3 regions of the Pseudomonas sp. JDS08PS003 genome follow, and region 1 is predicted to be linked to each of the others. Evidence: riboswitches for the same ligand, from Rfam matches in the RefSeq annotation. Region 1 holds a riboswitch; each other region holds the start of a gene.
The links. A riboswitch is a leader RNA that binds a small molecule or an ion and turns the genes downstream of it on or off. The one in region 1 is predicted to bind cobalamin.

Region 1 (6,778 bases):
GCTGGATTGGGCAAAGCCGGTGGTATTGAGGATCACCCCGGCCGCGGTTGCATCCAGCCAGTCTTCCACCTGGCTCAGGCAACCGGCTTCCTTGAGGCTGGCCACGGCCATCGGCAAGGGGTTGAGCCCCGCCGCCTGCAGGCGCTGGCAGAACAGATCGATAAAACCGGTGTTGGCCGCCTGCAGGTGGGAACGGTAGAACAGCAGCGCCGCCACTGCTTGATCGGGCTGCCAATCGGCCTGCCAGTCGCTGAGGGTGGCCTGGCTTTTGTGTGGGTGATAGATCGCCGTGCGTGGCAGGGTCTGCGGTTCGCTCCAGGGGTAGTCGCGCCCCAGCAGGCCGCTGGCCAGGCAACGATAGAAGTTCAAGGCGTTATCGCGGCCGCCCTGACGCAAGTATTGCCACAGGCGATCACGCTCGGTGGCCGGTACCGTGCTCAGGTCGCTGAGCTCCGGGTCCGGGCGATCGTCCCCCGGCACCAGGATCAACTGCACTCCGCGTCGGGACAGTTCCACCAGCCGTTCGACGCCGTAACGCCAGTAACCAATGCCGCCGTGCAGGGAAATCAGGATCACCTTGGCGTGGCGCAGCACTTCGTCCACATACAGGTCCACCGACGCATGGTTCTGCACCTGCATCGGGTTGGCCAGGCGAAAGCTGGGGTAGTCCTCGGGCAATTGCTCGGCAGCGTCCGCCAGCAGCGCCAGGCTGGAGTCGCCGCTGCACAGGATCACCAGCTCGGCGGGGGTCTGTCCAAGGTCGGCAATATTGTCATCCGACACGAAACCGCCGGGCTGGGTCCTGAGCAGGTGCATGGGTTACACGCTGAGGGCGGCGCGCAGTTGCGCTTCGAGCTGAGCGGCGTCCAGTTCCTGGCCGATCAGCACTAGGCGCGTGGTGCGGGCTTCGTCAGCCCCCCACTTGCGGTCGAAGTGCTTGTCGAAGCGCGTGCCCACGCCCTGGATCAGCAGACGCATCGGCTTGTTGGGGATCGCGGCAAAACCCTTGACCCGCAGGATGCCGTGCTTGACCACCAGTTGGGTCAGGGCGTCCAGCAGCAGGCTTTCGTCGGCCTGGGGCAGTTCGATGGAGATGGAATCGAAGGCGTCGTGATCGTGATCGTCGTGGTCGTCGTCACCGTCGTGGTGGTGATCGTGGTGGCTGTGGCGGCCGTCGATGTGCTCCTCGGAGCCGGCGCCCAGGCCCAGCAGCACGTCCAGCGGCAGGCGGCCGCTGCTGGCTTCGATGACTTTGACTGCTGGCGGCAGCTCTTCGGCCACTTCCAGGCGCACCTTGGCCAGGTCTTCGGGGTTGATCAGGTCGGTCTTGTTGAGGATCACCAGATCGGCGCTGGACAGCTGGTCGGCGAACAGCTCATGCAGGGGCGATTCGTGGTCCAGGTTGGGGTCGAGCTTGCGCTGGGCGTCCACCTGATCGGGAAACGCGGCGAAGGTGCCAGCGGCCACGGCCGGGCTGTCGACCACGGTGATCACTGCATCGACGGTGCAGGCGCTGCGGATTTCCGGCCACTGGAAGGCCTGGACCAGGGGCTTGGGCAAGGCCAGGCCGGAGGTTTCGATGAGGATGTGATCCAGATCGCCGCGGCGCGCCACCAGTTCGCGCATCACCGGGAAGAACTCTTCCTGCACGGTGCAGCACAGGCAGCCGTTGGCCAGCTCATAGACCCGGCCACTGGCCTCTTCCTCGGTGCAGCCGATGGAGCATTGCTTGAGGATCTCGCCATCGATGCCCAGCTCGCCGAACTCGTTGACGATGACCGCGATGCGCCGGCCCTGGGCGTTGTCCAGCATGTGCCGCAGCAAGGTGGTCTTACCCGAGCCAAGGAAGCCGGTGACGATGGTGACGGGAAGTTTGGCCAGTGTTTTCATCGGATGCCCCTTGGCAAAGGTGGCGGGCAAACGGGACGAGAGCCGCAGCGCAGGAGCGCGCGGAGATTTCGCCACCGGATCACCCCGCCCGGTTGTAGTGAGAATCTGGGATCGAGGCAGGTCTCCTGGCTGAGGGCTTGCCAGTCATTGGACTGGCGGTTTCTGCGCCTTCCCGCAGGCGTTCCGGACGCGAATGCAGTGGCCTTGCAGAAATGAAACCCTTCACAGTTGCGGGGGCAGCCGCGGCATCGACCGCGTTCCCTTCTTAGCTTCGACCGCTGGTCGAAGAACCTCGAAGGCGCAAGGCTACGCAGAGCGCGGGGGACGGTCAATCGGCAATGCGCCGGCGTCCGCAATTGACGACGTTACCCCGGCCATGATTTCCTACGCGCCTTGTTACGGGTGCCCTTCACAGGGTGAAACGGGAAACCGGTGAATCACGTGCTTTACTACAAAAGCCGTGACCAGTCCGGTGCTGCCCCCGCAACGGTAAGCGAGCGAAGTGTCAGATCCACTGTGCCAAGGCATGGGAAGGCGACACTTGCCGGCACGGTCCGACATGACTCGGCCCCTGCCCCTCGCCAGCCCGGAGACCGGCCCGCAACACACACATAACAAACCCGCGGTGGGCGGGCGCTGTTGCAAACCCTGCGTGCCGGTCACGCGGGGTTTTCCTGCGCCACTCTCCCCGCTGACACTCCAGAGGGAAGCGCCATGTCGATCATCAGCAGCACCAGCCATTCCACCAGCAGCACCTCCACCCTGAGCCAGCGCCTGGTGGCCGCCATCGGCGCTTCGCTGCTGGGCGCCTGCCTGGTGTACTTCGCCGGCTTCTCCCATATCGAAGCGGTGCACAACGCCGCCCACGACACCCGTCACAGCGCTGCTTTCCCTTGCCACTGAGACCTGCCGACATGATCAAGCGTATTGCGCAAACCGCAGGGTTCACCGGGTTGCTGGCGGCCTTGCTGCTGACCCTGCTGCAAAGCTTCTGGGTGGCCCCGCTGATTCTGCAGGCGGAAACCTATGAAAAGGCCCCGGCCGCAGAAGTCCATGAACACGCCGAAGGCGCCATGGCCGGCCACAGCCACGACGCCGAAGCCTGGGAACCGGAAGATGGCTGGCAGCGAGTGCTGTCCACCACGGGCGGCAATCTGGTGGTGGCCGTCGGCTTCGCCCTGATGCTGGCCGGGCTCTACACCCTGCGGGCGCCCAGTCGCACCTCCCAGGGCCTGCTCTGGGGCCTGGCGGGTTATGCGACCTTCTGCCTGGCGCCGACCCTGGGCTTGCCACCGGAGTTGCCGGGCACCGCCGCCGCCGACCTGGTACAGCGCCAGGTGTGGTGGGTCGGCGCTGCCGCTTCCACCGCCGTGGGCCTTGCCCTGATCGTGTTCGCCGGCAACTGGCTGCTGAAACTGCTGGGCGCGGCCATCATCGCCGTGCCTCACGTGATCGGCGCGCCACAACCGGAAGTGCATTCGATGCTGGCCCCGGAAGAGCTGGAGGCACAATTCAAAATCGCCTCGCAGTTGACCAACGCCGCCTTCTGGCTGGCCCTCGGGCTGATCAGCGCCTGGTTGTTCCGGCGCAGGAACACGGATCAGTACTCGGCATGATCGAAGTGCGCGCAGCGTCGACCCTGGTGGTCGGCCTGGGCTGCCAGAAAGGCTGCCCGGTGACCACGCTGCGCGCGCTGCTGGATCAGGTGCTGGAAGCCCATCGCATCGATACGCAGCAGGTTTTCGCCCTGGCGAGCATCGACCTGAAACAGGCCGAGCCCGGTCTGCTGGAGTTGGCCGAGCAACTGGCACTGCCACTGACCTGTTTCAGCAGCATGCAACTGGCACCTTATGCCCTGCGCCTCAGCCACCGTTCACAGATCGCCTTTGAACGTACCGGCTGCTACGGCGTTGCCGAAAGTGCTGCCCTGGCCATGGCCGAACAGCTGCATCCCGGCCCGGCCCAACTGCTGATCCCTCGTCAGAAATACGCCCAGGCCACCCTGGCAATGGCCGCTTGCCGGTAAAATCCTCGATAATCCCCCGCCTTGATCATGAGCAATCTTCATTTGAAGCACGGCTCCAGCCCCTTTCTCACAGGAGACAGCCATGACTGTCTATTTCATCGGTGCCGGTCCCGGCGACCCGGAACTGATCACGGTCAAGGGCCAGCGCCTGATCCATCGCTGCCCGGTGATCATCTACGCCGGCTCCCTGGTGCCTCAGGCCGTACTGGAAGGCCACCGTGCTGAGCGGGTGATCAACAGCGCCGAACTGCACCTTGAACAGATCATCGAGGCCATCCGGGAAGCCCATGCCCAAGGACAGGATGTGGCCCGGGTACATTCCGGCGACCCGAGCCTGTATGGCGCCATCGGTGAACAGATCCGCTGCCTGCGGGAGTTGGGCATTGCCTTCGAAATCGTCCCCGGAGTCACCGCCACAGCGGCCTGCGCCGCGCTGCTGGGGGCCGAGCTGACCTTGCCGGATGTGTCCCAGAGCGTGATTCTCACCCGCTATGCGGACAAGACCGCCATGCCTGCCGGTGAGGAATTCGCCAGCCTGGCGGCCCACGGCGCCACCATGGCGATTCACCTGGGGGTCAATCACCTGGAGAAAATCGTCGCCGAGCTGCTGCCGCACTACGGCGCCGACTGCCCGATTGCGGTGGTGCATCGTGCCACCTGGCCGGACCAGGACTGGGTCCTGGGGACCCTGGCCGACATTGCCGAGCAGGTCGCGGCCAAGGGTTTCCGGCGCACGGCGCTGATCCTGGTGGGCCGGGTGCTGGCCACGGATGTTTTCAGCGAGTCGTCCCTGTATCGCGCCGGACACGCGCACCTCTATCGCCCCTGACACCTCTCCCCCTTTGTAGGAGCTGGCTTGCCAGCGAAGGCGTCCTCGGTATCGGTGCAAGGCTCGGGGGCCCATTCGCCGGCAAGCCGGCTCCTACGGAAGTTTTTTTGGGGGGGACTTGCGGGCATAAAAAACGGCGCTCACGGGGCGCCGTTTTTTAGTTCGCAGCGAACGCCTTAGTAGTAGGCGTTTTCTTTCTGCGTGTGGTCGGTGACGTCGCGGACGCCCTTGAGCTCGGGGATGCGCTCGAGCAAGGTGCGCTCGATGCCTTCCTTCAAGGTCACGTCGGCCTGGCCGCAACCCTGGCAACCGCCACCGAATTGCAGCACGGCGATGCCGTCGTCAACGACGTCGATTAGGCTGACCTGGCCGCCGTGGCTGGCCAGCCCCGGGTTGATCTCGGTTTGCAGGTAGTAGTTGATGCGCTCGTTGACCGGACTGTCGGCATTGACCATCGGCACCTTGGCGTTGGGCGCCTTGATGGTCAGTTGGCCGCCCATGCGGTCGGTGGCGTAGTCGACCACCGCGTCATCGAGGAAACCTTCGCTGAAGGCGTCGATGTAGGCGGTGAAGCTCTTCAGGCCAAGGGCCTTGTCTTCGGGTTTCTCTTCGCCCGGCTTGCAATAGGCGATGCAGGTCTCGGCGTACTGAGTCCCTGGCTGGGTAATGAAGATGCGGATGCCAATCCCCGGGGTGTTCTGCTTGGATAGCAGATCAGCCAGATAATCGTGGGCGGCGTCGGTAATGGTTATGGCGCTCATGGTGGTTCCTCGCAGACGTGGGCGCAGTTTACGCCAATCGACGCCGCTGACAAAGTCCTAGTATTTTTGTCGGGATAGACCTTGGTATAGGGCATCCCCGGGCCCCGTCAGTAGGCGGCCCGAGGACAGATAGCGGCCCTGTATCAGAGGTTTTCGTAACGGTTCATGTCCATGACGCCGGCCTCGACCGGGTCGACTTCCTGTAGATAGCGGGTCTGGTCGTGGAAGTACTGCCAGAACTGCGGATGACTGCGGCGAATCCCCCAGCGATCGACGATCTTCTCGAAGCCGGCAGCGTCCCGGGCCTCTTGCATGGCCTGGACAAACGCCGGCACCTGCTCGGTGGGAACGTTGAACATGAAATTCGGATAACTGCTGAGAATGCCCGGGAAAATGGTCAGGGTGTCCAGGCCCGGCTGGTAGCGTAGCGACTCGCCCAGCATGAAAGCCACGTTACTGTGGGCGCGATTGCGCAGCATGCTGTAGAACTCGCGCTTGCCGCTCGGGGCCTGGACCCGCAGCAGGGTGGCTTCCGGCAACTGTTCGATGACCTTGAGCCCCGCCGCCGGGCGCGACGCCAGGCTGCTCAGGGCCTGCTCGGCATCCTGCAGCGCCGGGTCGATATTGGGCCGCGAGCAATAGGCACTGTCACAGCGATTGATCGGGTCGGGCTTGGCATTGAGCTCGCCATAGCGCGCCAGCAACTGATGGGCGAAGTCTTTCTTCGGGTCCTTGGGGTCCAGTTTCAGCGCGCTGCGCTTGTCATCGTCGATGGACTCGTAATCCAGCCACATCTTGAACTTGCCGCTGTTCTGGTACCAATCGTCGAGGAAATCCTCGCGGGTACCGGCGGGCATCAGGCGCAGGAAGTTCTGCTCGGCGCCGTTGCGGATCAGGTCGAAGTACAGCCGGGTCTGGGCCTGGTGGGAAACGTTGCCGAACACGTCGAAATTCACTGCCAGCTGATAATAGGTGCGCTCCAGCAGCGGGTAGTCGAACAGCCACATCGTCTGCGGCACCTCGCCGATCAGGCCCTTGGTCACCGAAGCACTGTCGAAGTGACGGAAGATGCTGAGCAGCGCGTTGTCGTTGCCGGCCCACAGGGTTGACCAACTGGGTGCCGGAGAGTCTGCATAGAAGTCGCGGCGCAGGGCTTCGTACTCGTTGCGCTTGTCGCGATAGGACAGCCACAAGCTGAGCACGCTGCCGACATCGTCGTTCTGCCCGGGCATGGCCAGCAGCGGCGTGACCTGGCCGCGATAGGTCGGATCG
Region 2 (6,778 bases), 880 kb from region 1:
GTTCCATCTGTTCAATCGCTTGCGCGACAGTGGTCGACGTTTGCTGATCGCGGCCTCGACCTCGCCCCGAGAGTTGCCAGTGAAGCTGGCGGACTTGAAGTCCCGTCTGACCCTGGCGCTGATCTTCCAGATGCGTCCGCTCTCCGATGAAGATAAATTGCGTGCCCTGCAACTGCGTGCGTCCCGTCGTGGACTGCACCTGACCGATGAAGTCGGGCATTTTATTCTGACTCGCGGCACTCGCAGCATGAGTGCTCTTTTCGAGCTGCTCGAACGTCTTGATCAGGCCTCGTTGCAAGCTCAGCGCAAACTGACCATTCCCTTCCTGAAAGAGACCCTAGGCTGGTAAAACCGGGGCCTGCAGAGTTTCCCTGGGATGCGTTCGGCATATTTCAGGCGCCAGAAAACGCACCTTTGGAAGGGTTTCCAGAGGCGGGCGAACTTAAAATGGGCTTAAAGCCTTAGATGTACGGAAGAAACTCATAAGTCACATTCTGATCGATTGAATTTGCAAATGAGGGCGATAGAAGGCATAGTCGCGTCTTCTTTTATTTCAAGCCACGGTCGTGCCCATGCTAAATCGCTTCGCACCCCTCGTGCCTCTCGCACTCGTTACCCTGTTGTTTGGTTGCGCTTCTCACACTCCGGTGTCTCAGCAGCAGCCCGTGCAACAGGCTCAAGTCTCCGCAAAAAACCAGTCTTCCGCTGTTTACCAGGAAGAGCTGGCAACTGAAAAGGAACTGGCAGAGTTCTCTGACAGCAAGCCTTACCAGTTGCCAGTTCTGGCTGACAGCATCCTCGAGCGCGGCATGTCCTTGATCGGTACCCGTTACCGTTTCGGCGGTACCTCGGAGGCCGGCTTCGATTGCAGCGGTTTCATCGGTTATCTGTTTCGCGAAGAGGCGGGCATGAACCTGCCGCGTTCCACTCGCGAAATGATCAACGTCAAGGCTCCTCTGGTCGCACGCAACAACCTCAAGCCGGGTGATCTGCTGTTCTTCAGCACCAATGGCCGTGGGCGCGTCAGCCACGCCGGTATCTACCTGGGGGATGATCAGTTCATCCACTCCAGCAGTCGTCGCAGTGGTGGCGTGCGGGTCGATAGCCTGGGTGACAGCTACTGGAGCAAGACCTTCATCGAAGCCAAGCGAGCCCTCGCCATGGCGCCGACTGTAGTCACTGCACGTAAATAAGCAGACTATTTGTAGGGCGAAGTTAAAGTCTTACTTGAAGTTTGGCGTGTAGACGCTAGAATCCTGATCTATTGTTGAAACTAACCGCGTAAGCCCTGCTTACGCGGTTTTGTTTTCAGTACCACGGCAGAGAAAGCCGCATCCCGATCAGGATTGTTCAGCTTATGTCGACCTCGGCCCGTTTTGCGCTTATTGCCCTCGCTGCACTGCTCAGTGCCTGCGCCAGCCGTACACCGCCTCCGGCGCCTGTGGTACGTGCTCCGGTATTCAACTCCTCCCAGGCTTTTTCTCCGGTTGCCGAAGACGTGCTGTTTCGCGCCTTGGGCCTGGTAGGCACGCCTTATCGCTGGGGTGGCAATACTCCGGACTCCGGATTCGATTGCAGCGGTCTGATTGGTTATGTCTACCGTGATGCGGCGGGTATTTCCTTGCCGCGCTCGACTCGGGAAATGATTGGCATGCAGGCGCCGGATGTGGGCAAGAATGCCTTGCAGACCGGTGACCTGATCTTCTTTGCCACCAATGGCGGTTCTCAGGTCAGCCATGCCGGGATTTATGTTGGCGAAGGACGTTTCGTGCACGCCCCGGCCACAGGTGGCACCGTTAAGCTCGACAGTCTGTCCAAGGCCTATTGGCAGAAGGCCTACCTGAGCGCCAAGCGTGTACTGCAGCCGGAACATCTGGCGCACAATCCATAAGCCTTCCCTGTCGAGGTGCTCGTGACTGCTCGTACTCTCAACCTCGACGATGCCCTTTATCAGTACCTGCTGGACGTTTCACTGCGTGAGACGCCCCTATTGCGTCGTTTGCGTGACGAAACCCAGGCGCTGCCCAATGCGCGCTGGCAAGTGGCGCCGGAACAAGGGCAGTTCCTCGCGCTGCTGATCAAGCTCACCGGTGCTCGCCGGATCCTCGAGGTCGGGACCTTCACCGGCTATAGCGCCTTGTGCATGGCTCAGGCGCTACCCGACGACGGTTCGTTGACCTGTTGTGACATTCCCGGTGACTACAATGCCACCGCCCGTCGTTACTGGAAGGAGGCGGGAGTCGACCAGCGTATTGACCTGCGCCTGTCGCCTGCGCTAGAGACCCTGGCTGGCCTGGAGCAGGCGGGCCCGCTTGAGTCTTTCGATCTGATCTTTATCGATGCGGACAAGGCCAATTACCCGGCCTACCTGGAGTTCGCCCTGCGTTTGCTGCGAGTTGGGGGGCTGGTGGTGTTCGACAACACGCTATGGAGCGGGCGAGTGCTGGAGGCGAATGCCGCCAGTGAGGATACCCGAGCCATCCAGGCGCTCAATCGTGCCTTGAAGGATGACTCGCGCATCGACTTGTCACTGCTGCCCCTGGGGGATGGCCTGACCCTGTGCCGCAAGCGCTGAACTCAGGGCGCCTTGGCGGCGGATACCCGCCAGATCTTGTTGCCGACATCATCGGCGACCAATAGGCCTCCTTGCTGATCGATGACTACCCCGACCGGGCGCCCCAGGGCTTTTTCATCGGCATTGAGAAAGCCGCTGAGTACGTCGATTGGTTGTCCCTGGGGTTTGCCCGCGCTGAAAGGCACGAATATCACCTTGTAGCCGCTGTGGGGCTTGCGGTTCCAGGACCCGTGCTGGCCGATGAAGGCGCCTTCTGTAAAGGGGGCGGGAAGTTTGCTGCCTTCGGCGAAGGTCAGGCCCAGTGAGGCCGTATGTGGGCCCACGGCGTAATCCGGAGCGATTGCCTTGGTCACCTGCTCGAGGTTTTGTGGCTTGACCCGCACGTCCACGTGTTGCCCGTAGTAACTGAAGGGCCAGCCATAAAAAGCCCCGTCCTTGACCGAGGTGATGTAATCCGGAACCAGATCGCTGCCGATTTCGTCGCGCTCATTGACTGCGGTCCATAGCGCTCCGCTGACCGGCTCCCAGGCCAGGCCATTGGGGTTGCGCAGGCCGGTGGCGAACAGGCGATGCTTGCCACTGGCCCGATCCACTTCCCAGATGGCCGCACGGCCTTCTTCTTTATCCAGGCCATTTTCCCCAACGTTACTGTTCGAGCCGACGGTGACATAAAGCTTGCTTGCGTCCTTGCTGGCGATGACGTTCTTGGTCCAGTGGTGGTTGAGTGTGCCGCCGGGGAGGTCGAGCACCTTGGTGGGGGCTGCACTGATGTGGGTGTCACCGTTCTGATAGGGGAAGCGCAGCAGCTTGTCGGTGTCCGCCACATATAGATCATTGCCCACCAGGGTCATGCCGAAGGGGGAGTTGAGGTTCTCCAGGAACAGGCTGCGGGTTTCCGCCACGCCGTCGTGATCCTGGTCCCGCAACAGGGTAATGCGATTGGCGCTGGGGACGGCTGCGCCGGCTCGGCCCATTACTTTTCCGGCGATCCAGCCACGAATGCCCTGACTGTCATCCGGCTTGGGTGGTGCATTGGTTTCAGCTACCAATACATCGCCATTGGGCAATACATACAGCCAGCGTGGGTGGTCGAGGTTTTCGGCGAAGGCGGCAACCTGGGTGCCGGCTGCGGCCGTGGGTTTTGCGCCTTGGGGCCAGCCGATGGCAGGGGCAATATTGACCGTGGGGATCAGCGTGGGATTGGGTTCCGGCAGCTTGGGGTTCGGTCCGGTGCCGTCTGAGACTTGCAGGCTGGAGGTTTCGCCGCAGGCGGTGAGGCCGGCGGCGATAACGATAAGCAAGGTGTGTTGAAGCTTGAGCATGCTGATTTCCCTATGAGTGCACGAACGTCGTAGTCATAGAGGAGCATAGCCAGTCGATGGTTCCGCCTGATCAGCGGGCCTCCTTGAACAGTACGGCAATACCCGGATGGTAGTGGCCGCTTTCGTTATGCAGCTTGCGGTAGGCGTAGGGGAAGTACCAGGCTACGGCGCAGCAGTGCTCCTTTTGCAACTCGTCCAGCATGTCCTGAAGTTCTTCGGGAGAGGCGCTGTGCTGGGCTTTTTGCGGGGCTACAAACAGGCAGCCGAGCCTCAGGTCGCTGGGATAGCTGATCTTTTTGGCGTCACTGGCAATGTCCAGCAATGGCTGGGTCAGGTGCAGGCTGTTGACCCGTGGCCAGCGCTGAGTGGTCTGGATATAAGCGCGTTCGTCCTTGGTGGCCAGATACAGGTCGGTACGAGCGTTGCGAGCACCTTCCTCCTGCTGCTTCTTGCTGGGGCTGTGTTCCAGGCTGATCATCTCCGCCATCCAGGCGGCCGCGGAGAGTAATCCCAGGTTGGCCTTTTCATCGAACCAGTACGGGGTTTCGTTATCGCCGCGGACTGCGTTGTAGCGGTCAATGCAATCGAACCAGCGTTCCAGCATCGGGCGCAGGAATTCCAGCTTTGGATTGCTGATGATCATGCCTTGCATCGAACTCACCCCTTATTGTTGTGTGGCAGGACCTGGGTCCCGGAATGTGGCTATTTGATATCATTGCTCTGAGTGTGGCACAAGATTGGCGCCAGTTTGTTGATGCAGTGCAGTTTTGTGCGATGTGCGACGGCCGGCTTTAATTGACGCTCCACCCCCAACCCTCTAACCTTCGCGACTTGTTTCAGGTGCTCTGTGGCCCGTGGTCGACAGAGTGAAACAGGGAAGCCGGTCAGTGCCTGTTCCAGCGATGGACACGGCAACGATTCCGGCGCTGCCCCCGCAACGGTAGATGAGTCAAGGCTGTGCCAGATGCCACTGTGTCGATGACATGGGAAGGCGCGCAGCCCGGCAGCGATGCCCCTCATGAGCCCGGAGACCGGCCTGATCCATCCAACGGCATCACGGTGGGCGATGCCAGGCTAGCGCCGTCTCTTTCTTTTCCTGCCCGCCGTTCCCCAGCCCCAACGGAGAGCTGCCCCATGAGTGAATCCCCCGATCGTGACGAACGCCATCTGGCGCGCATGTTGCGCAAAAAAGCCGTGATCGATGAGCGCATCGCCAACTCGCCCAACGAATGTGGCTTGTTGCTGGTGCTGACCGGCAATGGCAAGGGCAAGAGCAGTTCGGCCTTCGGCATGCTGGCGCGGTCCATGGGCCACGGTATGCAGTGCGGCGTGGTGCAGTTCATCAAGGGCCGTAACAGCACCGGCGAAGAGTTGTTCTTCCGGCGTTTTCCAGAGCAGGTGCGGTTTCACGTGATGGGTGAGGGTTTCACCTGGGAAACCCAGGATCGCCAGCGCGACATTGCTGCGGCCGAAGCGGCCTGGGCGGTATCCAGGGAGCTGCTGAACGACCCGGAGATTGGCCTGGTAGTACTCGACGAGTTGAACATCGCCCTCAAGCACGGCTACCTGGATCTGGATCAGGTGCTCAGTGACCTGCAGGCCCGTCCCCCCATGCAGCACGTGGTGGTAACCGGCCGCGGCGCCAAGCCGGAGATGATCGAGCTGGCGGATACCGTCACTGAAATGGGCATGATCAAGCATGCGTTCCAGGCCGGTATCAAGGCGCAGAAAGGTGTTGAGCTGTGAGTGTGAATTCATGACCGATGTTCGTCATTGCCCGGCGGTATTGATCGCCGCGCCGGCTTCCGGCCAGGGCAAGACCACCGTGACCGCGGCATTGGCCCGTTTGCACCGCAACCAGGGGCGCAAGGTACGGGTATTCAAGTGCGGTCCGGATTTTCTCGATCCAATGATTCTTGAGCGAGCCAGCGGTGCTCCGGTGTACCAGCTGGACATGTGGATGGTCGGGGAGCAAGAAAGCCGCCGCTTGCTTTGGGAGGCTGCGGGCGAAGCGGACCTGATTCTGATCGAGGGGGTCATGGGGCTGTTCGACGGCACGCCCTCCAGCGCGGATCTGGCACGGCATTTCGGAGTCCCGGTGCTGGGGGTGATCGATGGCACCGCCATGGCCCAGACCTTTGGTGCGCTGGCCCTGGGACTGGCCCGCTATCAGCCGGACCTGCCGTTCGCTGGGGTGCTGGCCAACCGGGTAGGCACCTTGCGTCACGCGCAGTTGCTTGAAGGCAGCCTCACCGAGGGACTGCGCTGGTATGGAGCCTTGTCCCGGGAGACTGACATCGAGCTGCCCAGCCGCCATTTGGGGCTGGTGCAGGCCAGCGAACTGAATGATCTGGACCTGCGTCTTGATGCCGCCGCTGCAGCCCTGGCCAGCAGTTGCCAAGTGGCACTGCCGCCGGCAGTGAGCTTTGCCGCACCCACGCCGGAGCCCTGCGAGCCTTTGCTGGCGGGTGTGCGAATCGCCGTAGCGCGGGATGAGGCGTTTGCCTTTACCTATGGCGCCAACCTGGATCTGTTGCGGGCCATGGGCGCGCAGTTGAGCTTCTTCTCGCCGATTCATGACACCGAGTTGCCGGAGGCGGACAGTTTGTACCTGCCCGGTGGCTACCCCGAATTGCACCATCAGGCACTGGCGCAAAACACCGCGATGCTGGGCGCTATTCGTGCTCACCATGGTGCGGGCAAGCCGTTGCTCGCGGAGTGTGGTGGCATGCTGTATTTGCTGGACTCCCTGACCGACGTCGAAGGGCTGCGTGCCAATCTCTTGGGGTTGCTGCCCGGCGATGCCGTGATGCAAAAACGCCTGGCGGCCCTGGCCTTGCAAGCGGTGGAGTTGCCGGAGGGCAGCTTGCGTGGCCACACC
Region 3 (6,778 bases), 1.9 Mb from region 1:
GGTCCCCGACGAGCTGAGCACCGAACAGCGCCTGGCCAGCGGCATCGTGCCCCTGCCCGGCACCCTGACCCAGGCCCTGGAATGCCTGCGCAGCAACACGGAGTTGCTGCAGACCCTGCCGCCGGAGCTGCTGAGCACCTATTTCGCCGTCAAACAAAAGGAAGTGTCCCTGACCGAGCACCTGACCGCTGCCGATCTCTGTGAGCACTATGGACACCTGTACTAAACCTGCCGAGCTGGGGTTCTACACCGAGCCGGCCTATCGCCTGTTCCGCGAAGACTCCACGCATCCGCTGATCCTGGTGTGCGAACACGCCAGCCACTACATTCCACCGGCCCTGCACGACCTGGGCCTGGACCCGGTGGCGGCCCGGGAGCATATCGCCTGGGACCCGGGCGCCCTGGAACTGGCCCAAAGCCTGTCCCAGGCCCTGGGCGCAACCCTGATCGCGGCCAATTATTCGCGCCTGCTGATCGACCTGAACCGGCCGCGACATGCCCCCGACAGCATCCCGCTGCAAAGCGAGATCTATCAGGTGCCGGGCAATCAGCACCTGGACGAAGCCACCCGCGAGTACCGCCGCCAGCAACTGTTCACGCCGTTCCACCAGCGTCTGCAGCGGCTCATCGACCGGCGCCTGGCCGAAGGCCGCGAGGTGCGCGTGGTGGGGATTCACAGCTTCACCCCGATCTACTACAGCCAGCCACGTGCGCTGGAAGTCGGCGTGTTGTATGGCAGTGCCACGGCCTACGCGGCGCGAATACTGGAAGGTTTGTGGACCCTGCCGATAAAGGTGGCGGGCAACCAGCCTTACGAGATCAACCCCTTGAGCGACATGACCGTGCCGGTGCACGGTGATGCCCGGGGCCTGGAATCGGTACTGATCGAGGTGCGCAACGACTTGTTGCGCAGCCCTGAAGCGGTGCAGCACTGGAGCGACTGTCTGGCGCCGCTGCTGTAACGGATATTGAAAGACGCTTGAACGCAACAAAGGCTGTTTGCAGGACAGGTACAACAACAAGAAAAACCGCTGTGGTGTGTCTTTAACCCTGCCAGGTTCAAACACAGACCGGCGCACGAGGCGTCAATGACGACCCTCGCCGCCGGATGCGCCCACTTACATTGGCTACAAGGAGAACTGCTTCATGGAGATTGAAGAATTCGGCTACAAACAGGAACTCAAGCGTGGCCTGAGCCTGCGCGACCTGGTGGTCTACGGGATGATTTTCATGATCCCCATCGCCCCGTTCGGGGTCTATGGCTACGTCAACCAGGAAGCCCCGGGCATGGTGCCCCTGGCCTACATCATCGGCATGGTGGCGATGGTCTTCACCGCCCTGAGCTACGGCGCCATGGCCCGCGCCTTCCCCATCGCCGGCTCGGTCTACTCCTACGCCCAGCGCGGCCTCAACCCCCACGTGGGCTTTCTCGCCGGCTGGCTGATGCTCCTGGACTACCTGCTGATCCCGCCGCTGCTCTACGTCTACGCGGCCATGGCCCTCAACCACCTGTACCCGGAAGTGCCCAAGGTCGGCTTTATCCTGGCGTTCCTGGTCAGCGCTACCTTCGTCAACCTGCGGGGTATCACCTTCACCGCGCGGATGAACATCCTGTTCCTGCTGGCACAACTGGTGGTCCTGGGGATCTTCCTGTTCTACGCCTGGAACGCTCTGCACGGTGGCACCGGCAACGGCCAATTGACCCTGGCGCCGCTGTACAGCCCGGAAAATTTCCACTTCGGCATGCTGATGCAGGGCGTATCGATTGCGGTGCTGTCGTTCCTGGGCTTTGACGCCATCTCGACCCTGGCCGAAGAGGTCAAGGGCGACCCGGGCCGCAGCGTCGGCCGCGCCGCCCTGATCACCCTGGTGGTGATGGGGGCGATCTTCGTGGTACAGACCTGGATCGCCACCGACCTGGCCGCCGGCATGGGCTTCAAGTCCGCCGACACCGCCTTCTATGAAATCGCCGAACTGGCCGCCGGCAGCTGGCTGGCGACCCTCACCGGGGTGGCCACGGCGCTGGCCTGGGGAGTGGCGGTGGCCATCACCTCGCAAGCCGCGGTATCGCGCCTGCTGTTCGGCATGGCCCGGGACGGCAAGCTGCCCAAGGTGCTGGCCAAGGTCCACCCGAAACACAACACCCCGCACATCAGCATCTACCTGGTGGCGGTGCTGTCGCTGCTGATCTGCTACCTGTTCATCAACTCGGTGGACACCCTGACCTCACTGGTCAACTTCGGCGCCCTGAGCGGCTTCATGCTGCTGCACATCACGGTGATCAATTTCTACTGGCGCCGGCAGAAATCCGGCCAGGTGGTGCGTCACCTGATCTGCCCGGTGATCGGCTTCGTGATCGTCAGCGCCATCATGTACAACATGGGCGTGGATGCGCAGAAACTCGGCGCCATCTGGATAGTCGCCGGGCTGGTCTACCTGTTCCTGCTGAACAAGCTGGGCAGCGGTGCCGCCCTGCCCGATCCGCTCAAACCCTAAGTGACTTCCCTGCGGCGCCGGATGGCGTCGCGCTTCCCCCCGAGGCAGCCGCCAAGAGCCGCCCGGGGACAGGCCGCCGGATGCCGTGGCCGTGGAACTGCGTGGTAACCGACAGTGATGTCTGGCCAATGTTCGCCCCCGGGGCGAGCGGCCCTTGATACAGGAGTGCACCCATGCTGGCCTTGCGTCCCGTGGCGTTATTCGATCTGCCCCAACTGCGGCGCCTGGCCCGCGAACGCCTGCTGGGCGTAACGTCCCTGGTGGATGACGAAACCTGCCTGCGGGAAAAGATCCTCGACTCCCTGGCGTCCTTCGCCAAGGCCGAGGCCAGCCAGGGCCCGGAGAACTACTTTCTGGTGCTTGAGGACCCTGCCAGCGGCCTGCTCCACGGCTGCTCCGACATTCTCGCCACGGCGGGCTTTGCCGCGCCGTTCTACAGCCTGCGCAACCGGCCCTTCATCAGCAGCTCCAGGGAGCTGAACATCGAGCACGGGGTGCCGACCCTGTCCCTGTGCCAGGACCTCAGCGAACAGACCCTGCTGCGCAGCTTCCATGTGGACCCGGCGTTGTCGGGCACGCCCCTGGCGCAGCTGACGTCCCGGGCGCGCCTGCTGTTCATGGCCGCTCACCCCCAGCGTTTTGCCGAGAGCACCATCAGCGAGATCGTCGGCTACAGCAACGCTGCCGGCGAATCGCCGTTCTGGGAGGCGGTGGGCCAGCACTTCTTCGACCTGCCCTACATCGAGGCCGAACGCCTGTGCGCCCTGCAGGGCCGGGGCTTTCTGGCCGAACTCATGCCCCAGTACCCGCTGTACATCCCGATGCTGCCGCAGTCGGCCCAGGACTGCATCGGACAGATTCACCCCTATGCGCGAGAAGCCTGCGACATCCTGGTCGACGAGGGTTTTGCGCCTACCCAGTATGTGGACCTGTTTGATGCCGGACCGACCCTGCAAGCCCGCAACAACCAGCTACGCTCGATCGTTCAGAGCCGGGTCGCGATCAGCTACCTCAGCCCCCAGAGCGGCCGCGGTCGCCACTGGTTGCTGAGCAATGACCGACTGCAAGGATTTCGCGCCATTGTCGCGCCCCTGGATGAAGCCCCGGGCGATGTGGTCGGGCTCGACCTGTCGATGCTCCAGGCCCTGCAACTGACACCGGGCGAACCGGTACGGGGAATCGCGTTATGAGTTGCCCGCTGTTGCTGCGCTGCCCGGGACCGCTGCAAGGAGTCCACCGATGATCGTCCGTCCGATCCGCGTTACCGATCTGCCGGGGGTGCTGGCCTTGCTGGAAGGCAGCTGTCGCGAGTTGAACAACCTCTCCACCGACCCCGAGCGCCTGGCCCATCGCTTGCGCTGGGCTCAGCGCACCTTCGCCAGCCAGGTGGAACGGGCCGATGCCGACTACCTGTTCGTGCTGGAGGACGACGACCAGCAAGTCATCGGCATTTGTGGCCTGAGCGGCGCCATCGGCCTGCGCGAGCCTTGCTACAACTACCGGGTCGGCATCACCCGTGGCAGAGCCCCGGGGCTGGGTATCGACAAGCAGGTTCCGACCCTGTTCCTGTGCAACGAGATGACCGGGCAATCCCAGCTGTGCTCGCTGTTTCTGCGGCGCGACCAGCGCCAGGGCTACACCGGCCGCCTGCTGTCCACTGCACGCTTGCTGTTCGTCGCCGAGCACCCGGCGCTGTTCGGCGACAAGCTGGTGGCCGAATTGCGTGGCCAGCTCGACAGCCAGGGCTGCTCACCGTTCTGGGACAGCCTGGGGCGACACTTCTTCAAGATGGACTTCCAGCAGGCCAATCGCCTGTCCAGCCATGGCAGCAAATCCTTCATCGCCGAACTGATGCCGCGCCAGCCGCTGTACACCTGCCTGCTCAGCCCACAGGCCCAGGCGGCCATCGGCCAGGCCCACCAGAGCACCGAGCAGGCGGTGAACATCCTGCGCGACGAAGGCTTCAGCCATCAGGGCTGCATCGATATCTTCGACGGCGGGCCGCTGATCGAGGCCGAAGTGGCGAAGATCCGCAGCGTGCGTGAAAGCCAGACCCTGCCCTTGCTGGTGGGCCGCCCGGACGAACAGGCGCCGGTGTGGCTGATTCACAACCGCCGCCTGGAAAGCTGCCGCATCACCGCCGCCCCTGGGCGCCTGGTTTCGGGCTGCCTGCTAGTGGACCGCCTAACCGCCAAACGCCTGCAACTGCAGCCAGGGGACTCGGTACGCGCCGTGCCACTGTTGGCCTGCCCGGCGCGGCCTCTGGGCCCGTCCGGAATCGCCCTCGCGCCTGGCGCCGCCCTGCCCCTGTAGCCACGAGATTGACGAACGCCGGGGCGAATGTTCATATGCCGCCCAGTTTCAGGTGCCTCATGCCGCCGTGCACGAGGTGAAACGGGAAACCGGTGCGCCCCTTCAGGGCCAGTCCGGTGCTGCCCCCGCAACGGTAAGCGAGTGCTGCATTCAACACGCCACTGTACCCAAGGTATGGGAAGGCGAATGCCGCCAGACTCGCAAGCCCGGAGACCGGCCTGGAACTTCTGTTTGGCAATCCTGCGGTGGGCGGGCATGGGCCGGTATGGTCGCGTGCCTGTGGCCGATACCTTCTCCTGCGTGCTTCCCGAAGACACTTTCGAGAAGACCAAGAATGACAACAACCTTCAACACTTACCCTGCCTGCGACTGGCGTGCACCGCGCCGCTCCCTGGGCGGCGCCCTGCTGGGCTGCCTGTTCAGCCCCCTGCTGCTGGCCGAGGACGGCGGCTTGCAACTGGAGCAGCAGTTCGTTTCCGCGCCTTCGGTGGAATCCACCACCGTGGCCGAGATGGCCAGGTACGGCAGCAAGGTGGAGATCATCGATCGCCAGCAGATCGAACGCGCCGGCCCCAGCAGCGACATCACCCGGGTCCTGCAGATGTACGTGCCCGGCCTCTACGTCGCGCCGAAAAACGGCCCCTTCGACTACGGCACCTATTCCCTGCTTGGGGGCCGCAACGACGACACCCTGATCCTGCTGGACGGCGTACGCCTGAACAACCGCCTGTACGGCGGCCTGTACCTGGACACCTTGCCGGCCAATGCCATCGAGCGCATCGAGGTGCTCAAGGGCGGCCAGAGCCTGCTGTTCGGTACCCAGGCGGTGTCCGGGGTGATCAACATCGTCACCCGCAGCCCCCAGACCCGCGACACCTCCGGCGAGGTCAACCTGGGCCTGGACAGCTTCATGGGCCAAAGCGGCGATGCCCGGGTGGAGCGCATCCTCAGCAACGGCTTGGGCGACCTGGGCCTGCTGGCCTATGTCAGCCACAACGTCTCCGATGGTTACCAGCCCTATCGCAACAGCGCCTACAGCGCCAGCACCCGGGACAAGAAACGCGCCTATGAAGTGACCACCTTCGGCGCCAAGGCGATCCAGGGCTTCGCCGACGATTCGCGCCTGGAACTGTTCTACCAGTACAGCGATGCCAACCTGGATTTCGCCCGCCCGGTGAACAACAAGAAAACCACCAACGACCGCGTCCAGCAGATCGCCACCGCGACCTTCGAGCAGCGCCTGAGCGAGCGCTTCAGCTACTTCATCAAGGGCCATGTCAACGACTGGGACACGCGCTACACCAAGATCGACAGCCTCAAAGACGGCAGTCTGGTGACCAGGAACCGTAACGACTACTGGGGCTTCACCGACTGGGGCCTGCAGGCCGAAGGCAAGGCCGAGCTGGACGGCGGCCATGTGCTGGTGTTCGGCACCGACAACCAGTGGTTCAAGGGCCAGGACGATGTGCTCAAGATCGACAATAACCAGGCCCAGGCCAATGCCCTGTACACCCAGTTGCGGCCGGTGTTCGCGGCCCTGCCCGACTGGCATCCGAGCCTGGGCATCCGCCACGAGAAGATGAGCGGCGGCGAGAGCGCCACCGTGGGCATGCTCACCTCCCTGTACGACCTCAATGCCCATTGGCAGCTGCGCGGCCAGTACGGCAGCGCCTTCAAGCTGCCCAACGCCGAGCAGCTGTTCGTCAACGAGGACTACGAACAAGGCAACCGCAACCTCAAGCCGGAAAAGAGCCTGAATGCTGAACTCGGCCTGGACTACAAGGGCAGCCTGCTGGCCGGCGAGTTCAACGCCAGCGTCACCGCCTTCCAGCGCAAGATCGACGACCTGATCGCCCTCGATGGCATCCACTGGGTCAATGGCGAGGGGCGGATCAAGGTGCGCGGCATGGAGGTCGACGGCCGCTGGCAGTTCAGCCCGCGATGGAACCTCTCGGCGGACCTGACCCGC

Region 2: another riboswitch for cobalamin. It lies ahead of cobO (cob(I)yrinic acid a,c-diamide adenosyltransferase); the one in region 1 lies ahead of cobW (cobalamin biosynthesis protein CobW).
Region 3: another riboswitch for cobalamin. It lies ahead of P7C00_RS12265 (TonB-dependent receptor plug domain-containing protein); the one in region 1 lies ahead of cobW (cobalamin biosynthesis protein CobW).

The regions. Positions count from the first base shown of each region.
Region 1 covers NZ_CP120724.1:4,532,952-4,539,729, forward strand. The annotation lists gene cobN (cobaltochelatase subunit CobN) at 1-816, opposite strand, end outside; gene cobW (cobalamin biosynthesis protein CobW) at 820-1,890, opposite strand; cobalamin riboswitch at 1,988-2,200, opposite strand; cobalamin riboswitch at 2,274-2,507, shown strand; gene P7C00_RS20095 (CbtB-domain containing protein) at 2,605-2,793, shown strand; gene P7C00_RS20100 (CbtA family protein) at 2,805-3,506, shown strand; gene P7C00_RS20105 (cobalamin biosynthesis protein) at 3,503-3,916, shown strand; gene cobM (precorrin-4 C(11)-methyltransferase) at 3,999-4,745, shown strand; gene nfuA (Fe-S biogenesis protein NfuA) at 4,922-5,506, opposite strand; gene P7C00_RS20120 (fatty acid cis/trans isomerase) at 5,650-6,778, opposite strand, start outside.
Region 2 covers NZ_CP120724.1:5,408,071-5,414,848, reverse strand. The annotation lists gene hda (DnaA regulatory inactivator Hda) at 1-349, shown strand, start outside; gene P7C00_RS23885 (C40 family peptidase) at 573-1,193, shown strand; gene P7C00_RS23880 (C40 family peptidase) at 1,358-1,891, shown strand; gene P7C00_RS23875 (class I SAM-dependent methyltransferase) at 1,913-2,575, shown strand; gene P7C00_RS23870 (sorbosone dehydrogenase family protein) at 2,578-3,897, opposite strand; gene P7C00_RS23865 (hypothetical protein) at 3,968-4,549, opposite strand; cobalamin riboswitch at 4,719-4,952, shown strand; gene cobO (cob(I)yrinic acid a,c-diamide adenosyltransferase) at 5,032-5,643, shown strand; gene P7C00_RS23855 (cobyrinate a,c-diamide synthase) at 5,654-6,778, shown strand, end outside.
Region 3 covers NZ_CP120724.1:2,670,080-2,676,857, reverse strand. The annotation lists gene P7C00_RS12290 (glutamine synthetase family protein) at 1-226, shown strand, start outside; gene P7C00_RS12285 (N-formylglutamate amidohydrolase) at 210-962, shown strand; gene P7C00_RS12280 (APC family permease) at 1,147-2,496, shown strand; gene P7C00_RS12275 (arginine N-succinyltransferase) at 2,670-3,686, shown strand; gene P7C00_RS12270 (arginine N-succinyltransferase) at 3,736-4,809, shown strand; cobalamin riboswitch at 4,843-5,046, shown strand; gene P7C00_RS12265 (TonB-dependent receptor plug domain-containing protein) at 5,075-6,778, shown strand, end outside.